Regions from separate parts of the Synechococcus sp. R70.1 genome, predicted to be linked through region 2. Evidence: predicted binding sites of a transcription regulator. Region 2 holds the regulator's gene; the other holds the start of a gene.
What was found. The regulator NtcA, encoded in region 2, controls nitrogen genes in cyanobacteria. The targets are predictions, from matches to a motif close to GTANCNNNNGNTAC.
Positions count from the first base shown of each region.

Region 1: the regulator NtcA is predicted to act here: its motif matches at 1,714-1,727, upstream of glnA (type I glutamate--ammonia ligase).

Region 1 covers NZ_JANSHR010000002.1:44,610-51,944, forward strand. The annotation lists partial or broken gene NW807_RS00245 (hypothetical protein) at 1-59, opposite strand, end outside; gene glnA (type I glutamate--ammonia ligase) at 199-1,623, opposite strand; gene trxB (thioredoxin-disulfide reductase) at 1,907-3,325, shown strand; gene purL (phosphoribosylformylglycinamidine synthase subunit PurL) at 3,334-5,628, opposite strand; gene recG (ATP-dependent DNA helicase RecG) at 5,640-7,335, opposite strand, start outside.
Region 2 covers NZ_JANSHR010000034.1:2,344-9,678, reverse strand. The annotation lists gene NW807_RS05325 (hypothetical protein) at 1-216, opposite strand, end outside; gene NW807_RS05320 (hypothetical protein) at 322-843, opposite strand; gene NW807_RS05315 (phycobiliprotein lyase) at 853-1,407, opposite strand; gene NW807_RS05310 (S41 family peptidase) at 1,503-2,762, opposite strand; gene petB (cytochrome b6) at 2,983-3,630, shown strand; gene petD (cytochrome b6-f complex subunit IV) at 3,698-4,210, shown strand; gene leuB (3-isopropylmalate dehydrogenase) at 4,356-5,471, shown strand; gene ntcA (global nitrogen regulator NtcA) at 5,504-6,175, opposite strand; gene NW807_RS05285 (M61 family metallopeptidase) at 6,351-7,335, shown strand, end outside.

The sequences.
Region 1 (7,335 bases), on a different contig from region 2:
TAGACGACAAGCGCCAGAAGGCCTAAGAGAATAAGGACCCAAATAATAAGCGATCCCATCCAAACCCCCCCTGAGTTTGTAAACTCAGCACCCCCATCCAGAGTACCATAGCAGGCACAAAAAAGGGATCCCTCGGGCAAGAAGGGATCCTGTTCAAAAGCATCAGTCAAGAACTAATGCTTTAGATGAAAACCTCGATTAGGCGTCGAAATAGAGCGCAAACTCGTAGGGGTGAGGCCGCAGGTTAATGGGGTTGATCTCGTTGTCGATCTTGTACTCGATGTAGGTCTCGATGAGATCCTCAGTGAAGACGCCCCCCTCCAACAAGAAGTCGTGATCCTTCTGCAGGCTTTCCAGAGCATCCAGCAGGGATCCGGGCGTGGAGGGGATCTTGGCTAGCTCCTCCGGCTCCAGATCGTAGATGTCTTTGTCGAGAGGCTCGCCGGGGTGGATCTTGTTCTTGATCCCGTCCAAGCCAGCCATCAGCATAGCCGAGAAGGCAAGGTAAGGGTTGCAGGTGGCATCTGGGCAGCGAAACTCCAGCCGCTTGGCCTTGGGGTTTTTGCCCGTTACCGGAATCCGAATGGCTGCGGAGCGGTTGCCCTGCGAGTAGGCCAAGTTTACCGGCGCCTCAAACCCAGGCACCAGGCGCTTGTAGGAGTTGGTGGTGGGGTTGGTGAAAGCCAGAAGGGCTGGTGCATGCTTGAGGAGGCCGCCGATGTAGTAGAGAGCTATCTCGCTGAGATCCGCGTAGTTGCCTTCTTGGTAGAAGAGGGGCTGGCCGTCTTTCCAGAGAGACTGGTGCGTGTGCATGCCGCTGCCGTTGTCGTTGAAGAGGGGCTTGGGCATGAACGTCACCGTCTTGCCGTGCTTGCGAGCCACGTTCCGGATCACGTACTTGTAAATCATCATGTAGTCGGCAGAGGTGAGCAGGTCGGCAAAGCGGTAGCCCAGCTCTCCTTGCCCGCCAGTGGCCACCTCGTGGTGGTGCTTTTCGATGGGCACCCCCAACTTGGCCATGGTTAGCAACATCTCGGTGCGGAGGTCTTGGTGGGCATCGGTGGGCGGCACAGGGAAATAGCCTTCTTTGTAGCGCGGCTTGTAGCCCAGGTTGCCCCCTTTCTCCTCCCGGCCTGAGTTCCAGCGGCCCTCAATGGAATCGACGAAGTAGTAGCCGGCGTTCTGAGTTTGGTCAAACCGTACATCTTCAAAGATGAAAAACTCCGCCTCGGGCCCAAAGTAAGCCGTATCGGCAATGCCTGTCGATTGCAGGTAAGCCACAGCCCGCATGGCTAGGCTCCGAGGACAACGGCCGTAGGGCTGGCCGGTGCGGGGTTCAATGATGTTGCAGATGAGGCTGAGGGTGGGCACTTGGAAAAAGGGGTCGATCCAGGCCGTTTTGGGGTCTGGCACCATGTACATGTCTGACTCGTTGATGGATTTCCAGCCTCGGATGCTGGAGCCATCAAAGGGCAGCCCTTCGCTAAAAACTTGCTCCGTCAACATTGAAGAGTGGAAGGAGACATGCTGCCAGGTGCCAAAGAGATCCACAAACTTGAGATCCACCATCTGGATATTGTTGTCGTGGATCATTTGGAGCACTTCTTGTGGGGTGGATGCCATGCCTTTCTCCTAACTTGACTTGGGTTGCGGTTGAAACTAAGACAGGCCGAAAGCGCTCACCCATCCTAGAAAGGCCGACACCAGCTTTTTGTATCTTCTGATACAAAGATGACCTGGTTCCAGCCTTCCCTTCGTCAAAGAGCAGCTCACCGGCAATCCGCGGGAGAACGAAAATGAAACTGACAAGCCTTGGCCTCCTTGAGGCTGCGGAATCGTGTTAGGCTAAAGCGTAGTCATTACGAGTTTGACTTGATAGTCCCGTTGCGGAAGGGGAGATAGAGCAATGACAAACCAAGGTCGGGTTGAGAATGTGGTCATTATTGGCTCGGGCCCTGCTGGGTTGACTGCAGCCATTTACGCTGGGCGCGCCAACCTGAAGCCGGTCGTGTTCGAGGGGTTTCAAGTGGGCGGGATCCCGGGTGGGCAACTGATGACCACCACCGAGGTGGAAAACTTTCCGGGCTTTCCCGAGGGCATCAGCGGTCCCCAACTGATGAAGAACATGCGCGCTCAAGCAGAGCGGTGGGGGGCAGAGCTTTACCCCGAGGATGTTACCTCTGTGGACCTCAGCCAGCGGCCGTTTGTGGTTCGCTCCGACGAACGGGAAGTGCGCACCCACAGCCTCATCATTGCCACCGGGGCTACGGCCAAGCGCCTGCACCTGCCTGGAGAGGAGATCTACTGGAACCGGGGCATGTCGGCCTGTGCTGTCTGCGATGGGGCCATGCCCATGTTCAGGGGAGTGGAGCTGGTGGTGATTGGCGGTGGCGATACCGCCTGTGAGGAGGCCACCTACCTGACCAAGTTTGGATCCCATGTCCATATGCTGGTGCGCAGTGGCAAGATGCGGGCCAGCAAGGCCATGCAAGACCGGGTGCTCAACCACCCCAAGATTACGGTGCACTGGCACACGGAGGCGGTAGAGGTTCTGGGCGACGGCCAGCGCCTGACGGGCGTGAGGGTGCGCAACAACCAGACCGGCGAGCTGCAGGAGATGGCGGTAGGGGGGGTATTCTACGCCATTGGCCACAAACCCAACACGGACTTGTTCAAGGGGCAGCTGGAGCTGGATGAAGCTGGCTACATTGTCACCCGCCCTGGTTCTGTAGCCACCAGTGTGGAGGGGGTATTTGCCGCTGGGGACGTGCAAGATCACGAGTTTCGTCAGGCCATCACCGCTGCCGGCACCGGCTGTATGGCGGCCATGCTGGCAGAGCGCTGGCTCTCGGAGCGAGGTCTAGCTCAGGAATATCCCGTTGTCCCGCCGAGCCAGCCGGAACCTGCTTCTGCTATCGAGGTAGAGCCTACGGGAGACTCTGCTGTCGAGGAGGCCGGTTTTGAGCAGGAGGTGCAAGAGGACCTCGACTTCAACCAAACTTGCCATGAAGGGGGCTATGCCCTGCGGCGGCTTTACCATGAGAGCAATCGCCTGCTGATGGTCAAGTACACGGCTCCCACCTGTACCCCTTGCCATGCCCTCAAGCCCATCCTGAACAAGGTCATCGAAGAGTTTGCCGACAAGCTGCACGTGGTGGAGATCGATATCGAGAAGGAGCCGGAGATTGCCGAGGCCGGCGGGGTAACCTGTACGCCAACGGTGCAGTTTTTCAAAAACAAGGAGCTGGTGGCCCAGGTGGTGGGCGTCAAGCCCAAGTCCCACTACCGCGAGGTGATCCAGGCCAACTTGTCCGAATCAGCCTAGTCTACCAGCTAGTCGGCAAAGGCACTGGAGTAGGCGGCCTGTAGAGCTGCCAAAGAGACCGACAACACGGGATCCCCTTCTGCAGTAGTCACCACCAAGGGATCCGCTGGCCCGCCCACCTGTCCTAGAAGCTGCCACTGGCCGGGAAGCTGCGACTCTAGGTAGGCTTCCCAAGGGGAGCGCTGGGCTGGATCGACGGAAACGAGGATGCGGCTGGATCCCTCGCCAAAGAGAGCTAGATCCCAACGGGTAGACGGAGAGGGGATCCAGATCTGGGCCCCTCGTCCGCCGCTGAGGCAGGCTTCCGCCAGCGCCACGGCTAGTCCCCCCTCACTGCAGTCGTGGGCAGAGCGCACCCACCCCTGCCGGATGCCGTGGCGGCAGGCCGCTTGCACCTGCCTTTCCAGTTCCAGATCCACGGGCGCGGGCCGGCCTGTAACTTTCTGGTAAATGACCGCCAAGTACTCACTCCCCCCCAGGCTGGCGACGGCCTGGGATCCCAAGAGGTAGATGAGATCCCCTTCTTGCTGCCACCCCTGGCCACAGATGAATTTCAAGTCCGGAATGAGACCCACCATGCCGATGACAGGAGTGGGGTAGATGGCCTGGGATCCCTTCTCGTTGTAGAGGGAGACGTTCCCCCCGGTTACCGGCGTGCCCAGGGTGCGGCAGGCATCCCCAATCCCCCGACAGGCCAGGGTCAACTGCCAGTACACCACCGGATTTTCCGGGTTGCCGAAGTTAAGGTTGTCGGTTACCGCCAAGGGATCCGCCCCCACGCAGGAAAGGTTGCGGGCGGCTTCGGCCACAGCAGCTTTGGCCCCCTCATAGGGATCCAGGTACACCCAGCGACCATTGCCGTCTACGGTGGCGGCAATCGCCTTGCGGGAAGCCTGCAGGGGTGGCACTTCGCCTACGCCAAATTTCTGGGGGCGGATGCGGATGACTGCCGCATCTCCCTGTCCCGGCCAAAGGACGGTGTTGTTTTGCACCTGGTGGTCGTACTGGCGATAGATCCAGGCTTTGCTGGCCAGGGTGGGGCTTGCCAAAAGCTGTAGCAGCACCTGCTCCCACGCCAGCGTTTTCTGGGGTAGGTGGATCCCTTGCCGGTCGCAGGGGGGAAGGGTACTGGGATCCCATTGCCAGGCTGCCTGCACATACTCCGGCGGCTCTGGCAACACGGGACGGACGTATACAGGGGTATCCTCCGCCAAGGCCCGCGCCGGCACTCGCACCACGCAGGATCCCTGGTGCCAGATCTCCACCAGCGGCTCGGCAATGACTTCCCCAACCACGCTGGCCTGCAGGCCCCAGCGGTGGAAGATCTCTATGACCTCTGCTTCCCGGCCTTTCTGCACCACCAGCAGCATCCGCTCTTGGGACTCCGAAAGGAGGTATTCCCAAGCTTCCATGCCGCTTTCTCGGGCCGGCACCCGGTCGAGGTCGAAGCGGATCCCCACCCCTCCCTTGGCCGCCATCTCCGCGGTGGAGCAGGTGATCCCGGCAGCGCCCATGTCCTGCGCGGCCACCACTGCTCCTATGGCAAAGGCCTCTAGACAGGCCTCGATGAGACATTTGCCGAGGAAGGGATCCCCCACCTGCACGGCTGGCCGGTCTTGGTGCGCATCTTCTTTCAGCTCGGCGCTGGCAAAGCTGGCCCCGCGGATCCCATCCCGCCCGGTGGTGGCGCCGACATACAAGACAGGGTTGCCCACCCCCCGCGCTGCCGACTTCACCACCGCTGGCGTCTCCAAAAGCCCCAAAGCCATGACGTTGACCAGGGGGTTGCCGCTGTAGCAGGGATCCACGGCCACTTCCCCCCCCACCGTGGGCACCCCCACGCAGTTGCCGTAGTGGGCGATCCCCTCCACCACTCTGGCCATCAAGCGGCGGTTGCGGGGATCCGTCAGCGGCCCAAAGCGCAGGGAGTTGAGCAGGGCAATGGGGCGGGCGCCCAGGGTAAAGATATCGCGTAGGATGCCCCCCACGCCGGTGGCCGCCCCCTGGAAGGGCTCCACGGCTGAAGGGTGGTTGTGGGACTCGATTTTAAAGGCCAGCCAGTCCCCATCCCCCAAATCCACCACGCCGGCATTTTCCCCCGGCCCCACCACCACCCGCTCGCCCGCAGTGGGAAAGTTTTTCAGCAGAGGGCGAGAGTTCTTATAGCAGCAGTGCTCCGACCACATCACCCCAAACATGGCCAGCTCGGTGGGGTTGGGATCCCGGCCCAGTTGCTGTTGGATCTGTTGATACTCCTGGGAAGAGAGGCCGTGGAGCTTCAGCTCTTCAGGGGTAGGGGGCATAGGCACCAAGGCTAAGTCAACAAAGCGGGCCCCAAAAGGCGGGCCTGGCGTTCTTCCAGTATGTGGCGCAGGCGGGGCCACTGCTGCAGCTCAGGGTCTTGGGCAATAAGCTGCTCTGCCGCCTGGCGAGCCAACTGCAGCACCTCTTGGTCGTCCATGAGGCTGGCCAGGGCAAAGTCGGGCAGCCCCGACTGGCGGGTGCCCATCACCTCCCCCGGCCCCCGGAAGCGCAGATCCATCTCGGCAATGAAAAAGCCATCGTGGGACTGCTCCAGGACTTTGAGGCGGCGCAGGGCCTCTTCGCTTTCGGAGGAGGTCATGAGGATGCAATAGGCCTGGTCGGAGCCCCGCCCCACCCGTCCCCGCAGTTGGTGGAGCTGGGAGAGGCCAAAGCGCTCGGCATGCTCTACCAGCATCACCGAGGCGTTGGGCACATCCACGCCCACCTCCACCACCGTGGTGGAAACAAGAATATCCAGCTCCCGCCGGCGAAAGGCCTCGATAACCGCCTCCTTCTCGCTGCTGCTCAGGCGCCCGTGCAGCAGGCCCACCCGGAACTGGGGGAAGACTTTCTCCTGCAGGCGCTGGTGCTCTTCAATGGCCGACTTGAGATCCAGCTTCTCCGACTCCTCAATCAAAGGCAGCACCACGTAGGCCTGCCGCCCCTGGGCAATTTCCCGCTCGATAAGCCGCACCACCTGCAGGCGATCCCCCGGTCGAGCTACCACCGTATGCACCGGCTTGCGCCCCGGGGGCAACTCGTCAATCTGGGTTACGTCCAGATCCCCGTGCAGGGCCAGGGTAAGGGTGCGGGGGATGGGTGTAGCCGTCATGGTCAGGACATCGGGGTGGTCACCTTTTTGTTGTAGGGCAGCCCGCTGCTCTACCCCAAAACGGTGCTGCTCGTCGATGACCACCAAGCCCAGGTTGCGAAACTGCACCGCCGGCTGGATGAGGGCATGGGTGCCGACTACCAGGGGCAGCTCCCCGGTTTGCAACTGCCGCAGGATCTCGCGCCGCTTGGCGGGGGGTGTGGAGCCAGTCAAGAGTTCAACGGGCACTTGCAGTTGGCTGAGCCACTCCACCAGCTTGCGGTAGTGCTGCTCGGCCAGGACTTCGGTGGGAGCCATGAGGGCCGCCTGCCAGCCGGATTGAATGGCTGCCAGCAAGGCCGCCACCGCCACCACCGTTTTGCCGGATCCCACATCCCCCTGTAGCAGGCGGTTCATGGGCAAGGGATCCCGCAGATCCGCCAGGATCTCATCGATGGCCCGCTGCTGGCCCGCAGTAAGCTGGAAGGGCAGGATCTGGTAGAAGCGATCCAAGAGCTCCCCTCTGGCGGGCTGGTAGCGAGGTACAGCCTGAGCTTGGGCGCGGTAGCGCTGCCGCCGCTGCAAGAGGCTAAGTTGCAGATAGAAAAACTCGTCGAACACCAGCCGCCGCCGGGCTTGGGCCAGCAGCTCTCGCGTTTCAGGAAAGTGAATCTGCTGCAGGGCAAGGGGCAAGTCCAAAAGCTGCAACTGCCGCTTCAGGTTCTCTGGCAAGGGATCCTCCACCAAGGCGGCTGCCGGCAGGGCAAGCTGGACGGCCTTGCGCACCAGATCGGCGGGGATCCCTTCTGAGAGCGGGTAAACGGGCAGGATCTTGCCCAGCTTGTCCGGATCCTCGCCCTCTCCCCCCAGCACCTCCAGTTGCGGGTTATCCAGC
Region 2 (7,335 bases):
CTTGCGCTGGAGAATGCTGCGAAAGTCGGGCGGGAAAACGTAGGCGATCTCTCCCTGCCGCGAAACCTGAAGATGCCCCCCTGCCTTTTGGGCCAACTGCAGCAGCTCTTGCTTGGCCTCCTCTAAGGCCAGGCCTGTGGTGGAGGCGATGTCTCCCAACGTAACCCGCAGGCCCAGCCGCTCTACTGCCTCCATAACCAAAGTCTGTGCCGCCACCGTCAACCTCCGCTTCTGCCTGCTGTTAACCCGCCAGCTCCCTGTTTCCAGTATCTCTCCTGTGCTGGGCATCGGCGAGAGGATTCCCTCTTGGCAGCCGCTAAGCTAGGGCAGCCAGGCCAGGGTTGCCAGCAAGGCCGAGAGGATTCCAATCAACACCCAATTCAGCCGTTGGGTATTCACCAAGGGAGCGGCCTGGGAAGGGAGGGGAGCGGGGGACGTGGGCCGAGATCCCCGCGGGCGAGGGCGTTCATAGACTAGAAGTCGGCTTTCGGGCTTGGCCTCTTCCAGGTGGCTGAGATCGGGGATTTGGATCAACCACTCCGCTGGGCGGCGTAGACGGGGAGCCTGCCAGATGCTCAACACATAGCGCGCCTGTTGGGCAAGCTCGGGATCTGGACTATATAGCAAGCTCTGCACCAGGCGGACGGCCTCCTCGGTTTCTCCAAGCGCCTCCTGCGCCAAGGCCTGCCAGAGCCGCAGCTGGCCTGCCTGGGGATAGCGGCCTTGGGCCTGTTTGGCCTCCTCCAAGGCCTGTCGGTATTGTCCCCGCTCAAAGCTGGCTTGAATTCGGGCCAGGTATTGGGGCAAGGGCAAGTCTGGGGCCGGGATCGACTCGGAGTCCACGCAGCCTCCCTAGGTCAGCTTTTGTTCCACCCCAAACCCCACCAGGAGTACCTCCTGCAGCGGCTGGCCTTGAGGTGGGCGCCGGTAGTTGAGGATCTGCCGCAGGCGCAGGCGGGGGTTGAGCAGGGTGATGGTATCTACGGAAACAACGTGGGTGTAGGTGGTGGTCATCACCAGTTGCAGGGATCCCGGATCAAAGCGGAAGTCGGCCACCATGGGCCGCTCTTCCTCATAGGCGCGATCGCGCAGGTAGTCGCCTTCCAGCCCGCGGGGGCCCTCTCGCCGGGGCACAAACAACATGTTTAGCTCTTGCCCGACCTCCTCCCCCTTTTCGGAGACAGTCTCAAAGGCAAGGTGAAAGCCCAGGAAGCCGTCGACGCCGTGGTTGGGGTAGTTGTTGTCGGCCAGGACCTTCTCCTTGAGCTCAGGGGTGAGGGTGCGAATGGTGAACTCGGTGCGCGAGCGCTCCACCTCCCCTCGATCCAGGTAGTGATAGGTGCGCTCGGTGTGCCAGGCGCCAATACAGCAGTTAAAGAAGTGGTGAAACTGTTGGAGGGCGTTCATGCCAAAGGGCTCGAGAGCAGGGCTGAGTTGACACCAAGCCCGATCCTAAACCGAATCGAAGACAAACAGGCACCCCAATCCCTGCAGCAGATGCCTCAGGTGGGGATCCCCGTTGCCCCCAGCAGTTCCAAAGCCCGCTGCAACTGGCGATCCTCAGGGCCGCCCAGGGTTTCTGCCGTTAGCGGAACGGGGCCCTCGCCCACCACCACATCGGGCTGGATCCCTTGGCGGTGAATGTCGCGGCCGTTGGGGGTGAGGTATTTGGCAGTCGTCACGGCCAGCCCTGAGCCATCTGCCAGCTCCATCAGGGATTGGATCAGCCCCTTGCCGAAGGTGCGCGTTCCCACCAGTTGCGCCCGCCCGCTGTCCTGCAATGCCCCCGCCAAGACTTCGCTAGCGCTGGCACTGCCTTGATTGACCAAAACCACTAGCGGCGCCTGGGTGAGAATTTCGCCGGTGGCAGGAATGCCCTCTAGAATGCCGTGGCGATCCTTCACCAGCACGATGTTGCCTTTGGGGATCCAAAAGCGGGCAATCTCAATGGCCGCCTGCAGCAGTCCTCCGGGGTTGTTGCGCAGATCCAGGAGGTAGCCCCGCACCCCTCGGGCTTCTGCCGCCTGGATAGCCTGGCGCACTTGGGTGGCTGCATTGCCGTTGAACTGGCTGAGGCGGATGTAGGCCACCAATCCCTGGGGCAGCTCAAAGAAAGCCGTGCGCACCGGGTTAATGAGGATTGACTGCCGCACCAGCTCCACCTCCCAGATGCGCCCCTGCCGCCTTAGCCGCAGGCTAACGGTTGTACCGCTAGGGCCGCGCATGCGCTCTGCCACCTCGTCCAAGCTCAGCCCCGCCACTGGCACCTGATCCACTGCCAAGATCTCATCCTGAGGCTGGATCCCGGCCCGCTCGGCAGGGGTGCCCTCCATGGGAGCAATAACCCGCACTGCCCCCTGCTCGTCGATGGCAATCTGCAGGCCAACACCGCTCAGCTCGCCGGCAGTAGAGGTCTGCAGACTGAGGTAGTGCTCCCGATCCAAAAAGCGGGTGTAGGGATCCCCCAAGGTGGCCAACATCTCCTCAATGGCCCGATAGGTTTCCTGACGATTCTTCAAGGGCCGCGCCAGAAAACGCTGCCGCACCTGCCACCAGTTTTGCCCGTTAAACCCCGGATCCACGTAGGCCCGATCCACATAGGCCCAAGCCTGGGCCAGCAGTTGCTGCTCTTCTCCCCAGCGGCTGGCCTGAGCTCGGTAGGCGCCAGTGCCTAAACTTGCCCAGAGCAGGCACCCCAGCAGCAGAATGCGGAGAACCCAGCGGATCCCCCACTCTTTCTTCTTTGGCTTTGGCGCAACCATAGACGGCAAGACGCTAAGAAAAGTTAAGGAATATGAACAAGACGCAATATCGAAACCTGTTTTGCCAGCGAGAATGCGGATTCCTGCCCCCGAGCTGAGCCTAACTTAAGGAAGTCGTTAACAAATTGTGTTACAGTGCTGGTTGAGGTAGGGCTGTCCTCCACGGTGGAGTGACTTTCTCCCGCCGGGGAGATACCGAGAAATTGGAAAGAAAGGTACCATGGGCAAAGTTTACGACTGGCTAGACGAGCGGCTAGAGATTACGCCCTTCGTCGACGACGCAACCGGAAAATTCATCCCGCCGCACGTTAACATCTTCTATTGCCTTGGCGGCATCACGCTGGTGTGCTTTCTCATTCAGTTTGCCACCGGCTTTGCCATGACGTTCTACTACCGTCCGACGGTGGCCGAGGCCTTTGAGTCGGTCAACTACATCATGACCCAGGTCAACTTCGGCTGGCTGCTGCGCTCCATCCACCGCTGGAGCGCCTCCATGATGGTGTTGATGATGATTCTGCACACCTTCCGGGTTTACCTGACCGGTGGGTTTAAAAAGCCCCGCGAGCTGACCTGGGTCACCGGCGTGATCTTGGCGGTGCTGACGGTTTCTTTCGGGGTTACGGGCTACTCTCTGCCCTGGGATCAGGTGGGCTACTGGGCAGTCAAGATCGTCTCGGGAGTGCCTAGCGCTATCCCAGTGGTGGGTGATGCCCTGGTTCAGCTTATCCGCGGTGGCGAGGCCGTTGGCCAAGCTACCCTTACTCGTTTCTACAGCTTGCACACCTTTGTCCTGCCTTGGCTGACGGCGGTCTTCATGACCATGCACTTTTTGATGATCCGCCGCCAGGGCATTTCTGGACCCCTGTGATCCAGGGCTGGTCGGATCCCCTACTTTCCCTTGCTCAACCCTTTTGCCCCAGACAAGGAGAACTGCTATGCCTGTCTCGAAGCAAGCGCTGGCGACTGAGGTTATTACACGCAAAGTTGACCTGGACAACCCCAAAGTTTTGGCCAAGCTGAAGAAGAACATGGGCCACATGACCTACGGGGAGCCCGCTTGGCCTAACGACTTGCTCTTTATGTTCCCGGTGGTCATCCTGGGCACCATTGGGGTGATTGTCGGCCTGGCGGTTATGGATCCCGCGGGTGTAGGCGAGCCGGCAGATCCCTTTGCCACGCCCCTGGAAATTCTTCCCGAGTGGTACCTCTACCCTGTGTTCCACATTTTGCGCGTTGTTCCCAGTAAGCTGCTGGGCATTGCCCTGATGTTGGCTATTCCCGTGGGCCTTTTGTTTGTGCCTTTCATTGAAAACGTCAACAAGTTCCAGAACCCGCTGCGCCGTCCAGTGGCGACGACGGTGTTTTTGATTGGCACTTTGGTAACCCTGTATCTAGGCATTGGCGCCACTCTGCCGCTGGACAAGTGGGTTACCCTGGGCCTGTTCTAGAGAGCCGAATATTGATAACTCTAGGTGCAGCAGGCTGATGGCCAAGCTGCACTTTTTTTAGGGGAACTTTCCCGGGGGACTTTTCGGCAGACCTTGGGCAAGGGGATGGTAATATCGCTACGCACTCCTCTTGCGGGGATCGCCCATGAGCGTTTCTTCTTCTGCTGCTCAAACCTATCGGATTACTGCCCTAGCCGGCGATGGGATCGGCCCTGAGATTATGCAGGTGGGTCGGGCAGTTTTGGACGCCGTTGCCGCTCAGATGGGGTTTTCCCTCCAGTGGCAGGAGGGCCTAATTGGCGGAGCAGCCTACGAGGCCACGGGGGATCCCTTGCCCCCGGAGACCTTGAAAATGGCCCAGGAAAGCGATGCCGTTTACTTGGCAGCGGTTGGCGACTTTAAGTACGATACCCTGCCGCGCCAGAAGCGACCGGAGCAGGCTTTGCTGGGCTTGCGGGCCGGCTTGGGGCTATTTGCCAACTTGCGCCCCGTGAAGATCTTCCCCCAACTGGTGCAGGCCTCTTCCCTAAAGCCGGAGGTAGTTGCTGGGATCGACCTGGTGGTGGTACGCGAGCTCACCGGCGGCATCTACTTTGGTCAGCCCCGCGGGATCTTCGTCGATGCCCAGGGATCCCGCCGCGGCGTCAACACTATGGCCTACAGCGAGGCCGAGGTGGATCGCATTGCCCGCGTAGCTTTTGAACTGGCCCGCAAGCGACGGCGCAAGCTTTGCTCGGTGGATAAGGCCAATGTGCTGGAGGTGTCGCAACTGTGGCGGGAGCGGGTTACCGCCATTGCCGCCGAATACCCTGACGTAGAGCTTTCCCACCTCTATGTCGACAACGCGGCCATGCAGTTGGTGCGCTGGCCAAAGCAGTTTGACGTCATCCTGACAGAAAACCTCTTTGGGGATATCCTCTCCGACGAGGCGGCCATGCTAACTGGCTCCATTGGCATGTTGCCTTCTGCCTCTCTGGGAGCTACCGGCCCAGGCCTCTATGAGCCAGTCCATGGCTCAGCTCCGGATATTGCCGGCCAAGACAAGGCCAACCCCATTGCCCAGGTGCTTTCTGGGGCAATGCTACTGCGCTACTCCTTGGATCAGCCCCAAGCTGCTGACCGCATCGAACAGGCCGTCGAGGCGGTTTTGGCCCAGGGCTACCGCACCGCCGACATCTACTCGGAGGGGATGACCCTGGTCGGCTGCCGGGAAATGGGGGAAAAGATCCTGGCTGCCCTGGCTCAGCTGCCCGCCTCCTAGCAGGGGTCTCTCAGCCGTTGAGAGCTGGCCCCCTAGGCAAAGCGATGGCCAAGCTGGATGGGGTCGTGGACAGTGATCTTCTTCTTGTGGATAGAAATGTAGTTTTTCTTGCGCAACTCTCCCAAGAGACGGGTAATGGTGACGCGGGTTGATCCGATGGCTTCGGCAATGGCCTGGTGAGATAGCTTGAGGTCGATGGTTACGCCATTGGGGCCAGGCACCCCGAAGTCGCGGCAGAGGATCAACAAAAAGCTAACTAGGCGGGAGGCCATGTCGCGGTGGGCCAGGGTTTCAATCATCATCTCTGTCTGCAGGATACGGGAAGCCAAGCTCTTGAGCAGCAACATGGCCAGCTCAGCGTTCTCCCGTACAGACTTTTCCACCTGTTCGATGGGCAGAGAAAGCAGCTCGACGCGAGTAAAAGCTACGGCGTGATAGAAGCGGTCGGAGCGCTGCCCGGTAATGAAGGAGAGCACACCAAAAATACTGTTCTCCCGCAGGAGGGCAACGGTAATTTCTTCCCCCCTTTCGTACACCCGCGAGAGCTTAACCGCCCCTTTGACCAAAAAGTAAACCCGCTCCGCCGGATCGCCGGGGAGAAAAATGGTCTTGCCGCGTTCATAAGTCTCGATAACCGGAGGATGGCGAGATCCTCCTAGCTGCTTAAAAGCTGCAATGAGAGATTTTTCTGCGACGGCCACCACGAGATTTGTCAACCTTTCAAGGTCAGTTTATCTCTTAGGATCAACCCCTGAGGTTAACTTAGGGCACCTGGATCGAGCTGCCCACAACTCAGAGACTACCCTAAACTTAAGAGACTCTGCCTGGATATCTTTGTAGCCAGAGCTACGTTCCTTTGTTGCGACAAGGGAAGGTTGTATGGGGATCCCGCCGGCTGAGGTTGCCACCCCTTCTCGCCCTAGCCGCCAGCACTTTACGGTGCGGATGCCAGAGCCAGCCAGTCACCTCTTGGAGGTGGAGCTGCAGATTCGCGAAGTGGAACCGGAGGTGCCCCTGCGGCTGCGGCTGCCAGTGTGGACGCCGGGATCCTACCTAGTGCGGGAGCATGCCCGCCATGTACAGGAGTTTCAGGCCCTGAGCGAGCAAGGGAGCCCTTTGAACTGGCGAAAGGTTGATAAAAACACCTGGGAGGTAGACCCACCTGGGTGTTCGGCGGTTACAGTCCGCTATCGGGTCTATGCCTATGAGCTGACGGTGCGCACCAACCATCTGGATCTCACCCACGCCTATTTCAATGGGGCGGCGCTCTTTCTCTACGTGCCTGGCCGCGAGCGGGAGCCCTATACGCTGACCGTGATCCCTCCCCACCCCGACTGGCGCATTGCCACCAGCCTGCGGCCCCTGGCCTCTCCTTCCCCAGGGGATCCTAGCCCTGGCCAGTCTTTCTTTGCTGAAGACTACGACGAGCTGGTGGATAGCCCGGTGGAGGTGGGCCTGCACCAGTTGCGGTCGTTTGCGGTGGAAGGGATCCCTCACTACTTCGTGGTCTGGGGAGCGGGCACCCTAAATTTGGAGCAAGCGGTGGCCGATGCCGAGAAAATTGTCCGAACCACGGCAGCGTTTTTTGGCGGGCTGCCCTACGACCGCTACTGGTTTATTGTGCATTTGTCGGCCGGGGGATTTGGTGGCCTAGAACACAAGTACAGTGCCACCCTCAACTATTCTGGACTAGAGCTGCATCAGCCTCAGTCCTACCGCCGCTTTTTGGCGCTGCTGGCCCATGAGCTTTTCCATGCTTGGAACGTCAAGCGGCTGCGCCCTCTAGCTTTGGAGAAAATTAACTACAACCAAGAAAACTACGTGGACTGTCTGTGGTTTTGCGAGGGGGCAACCAGCTACTACG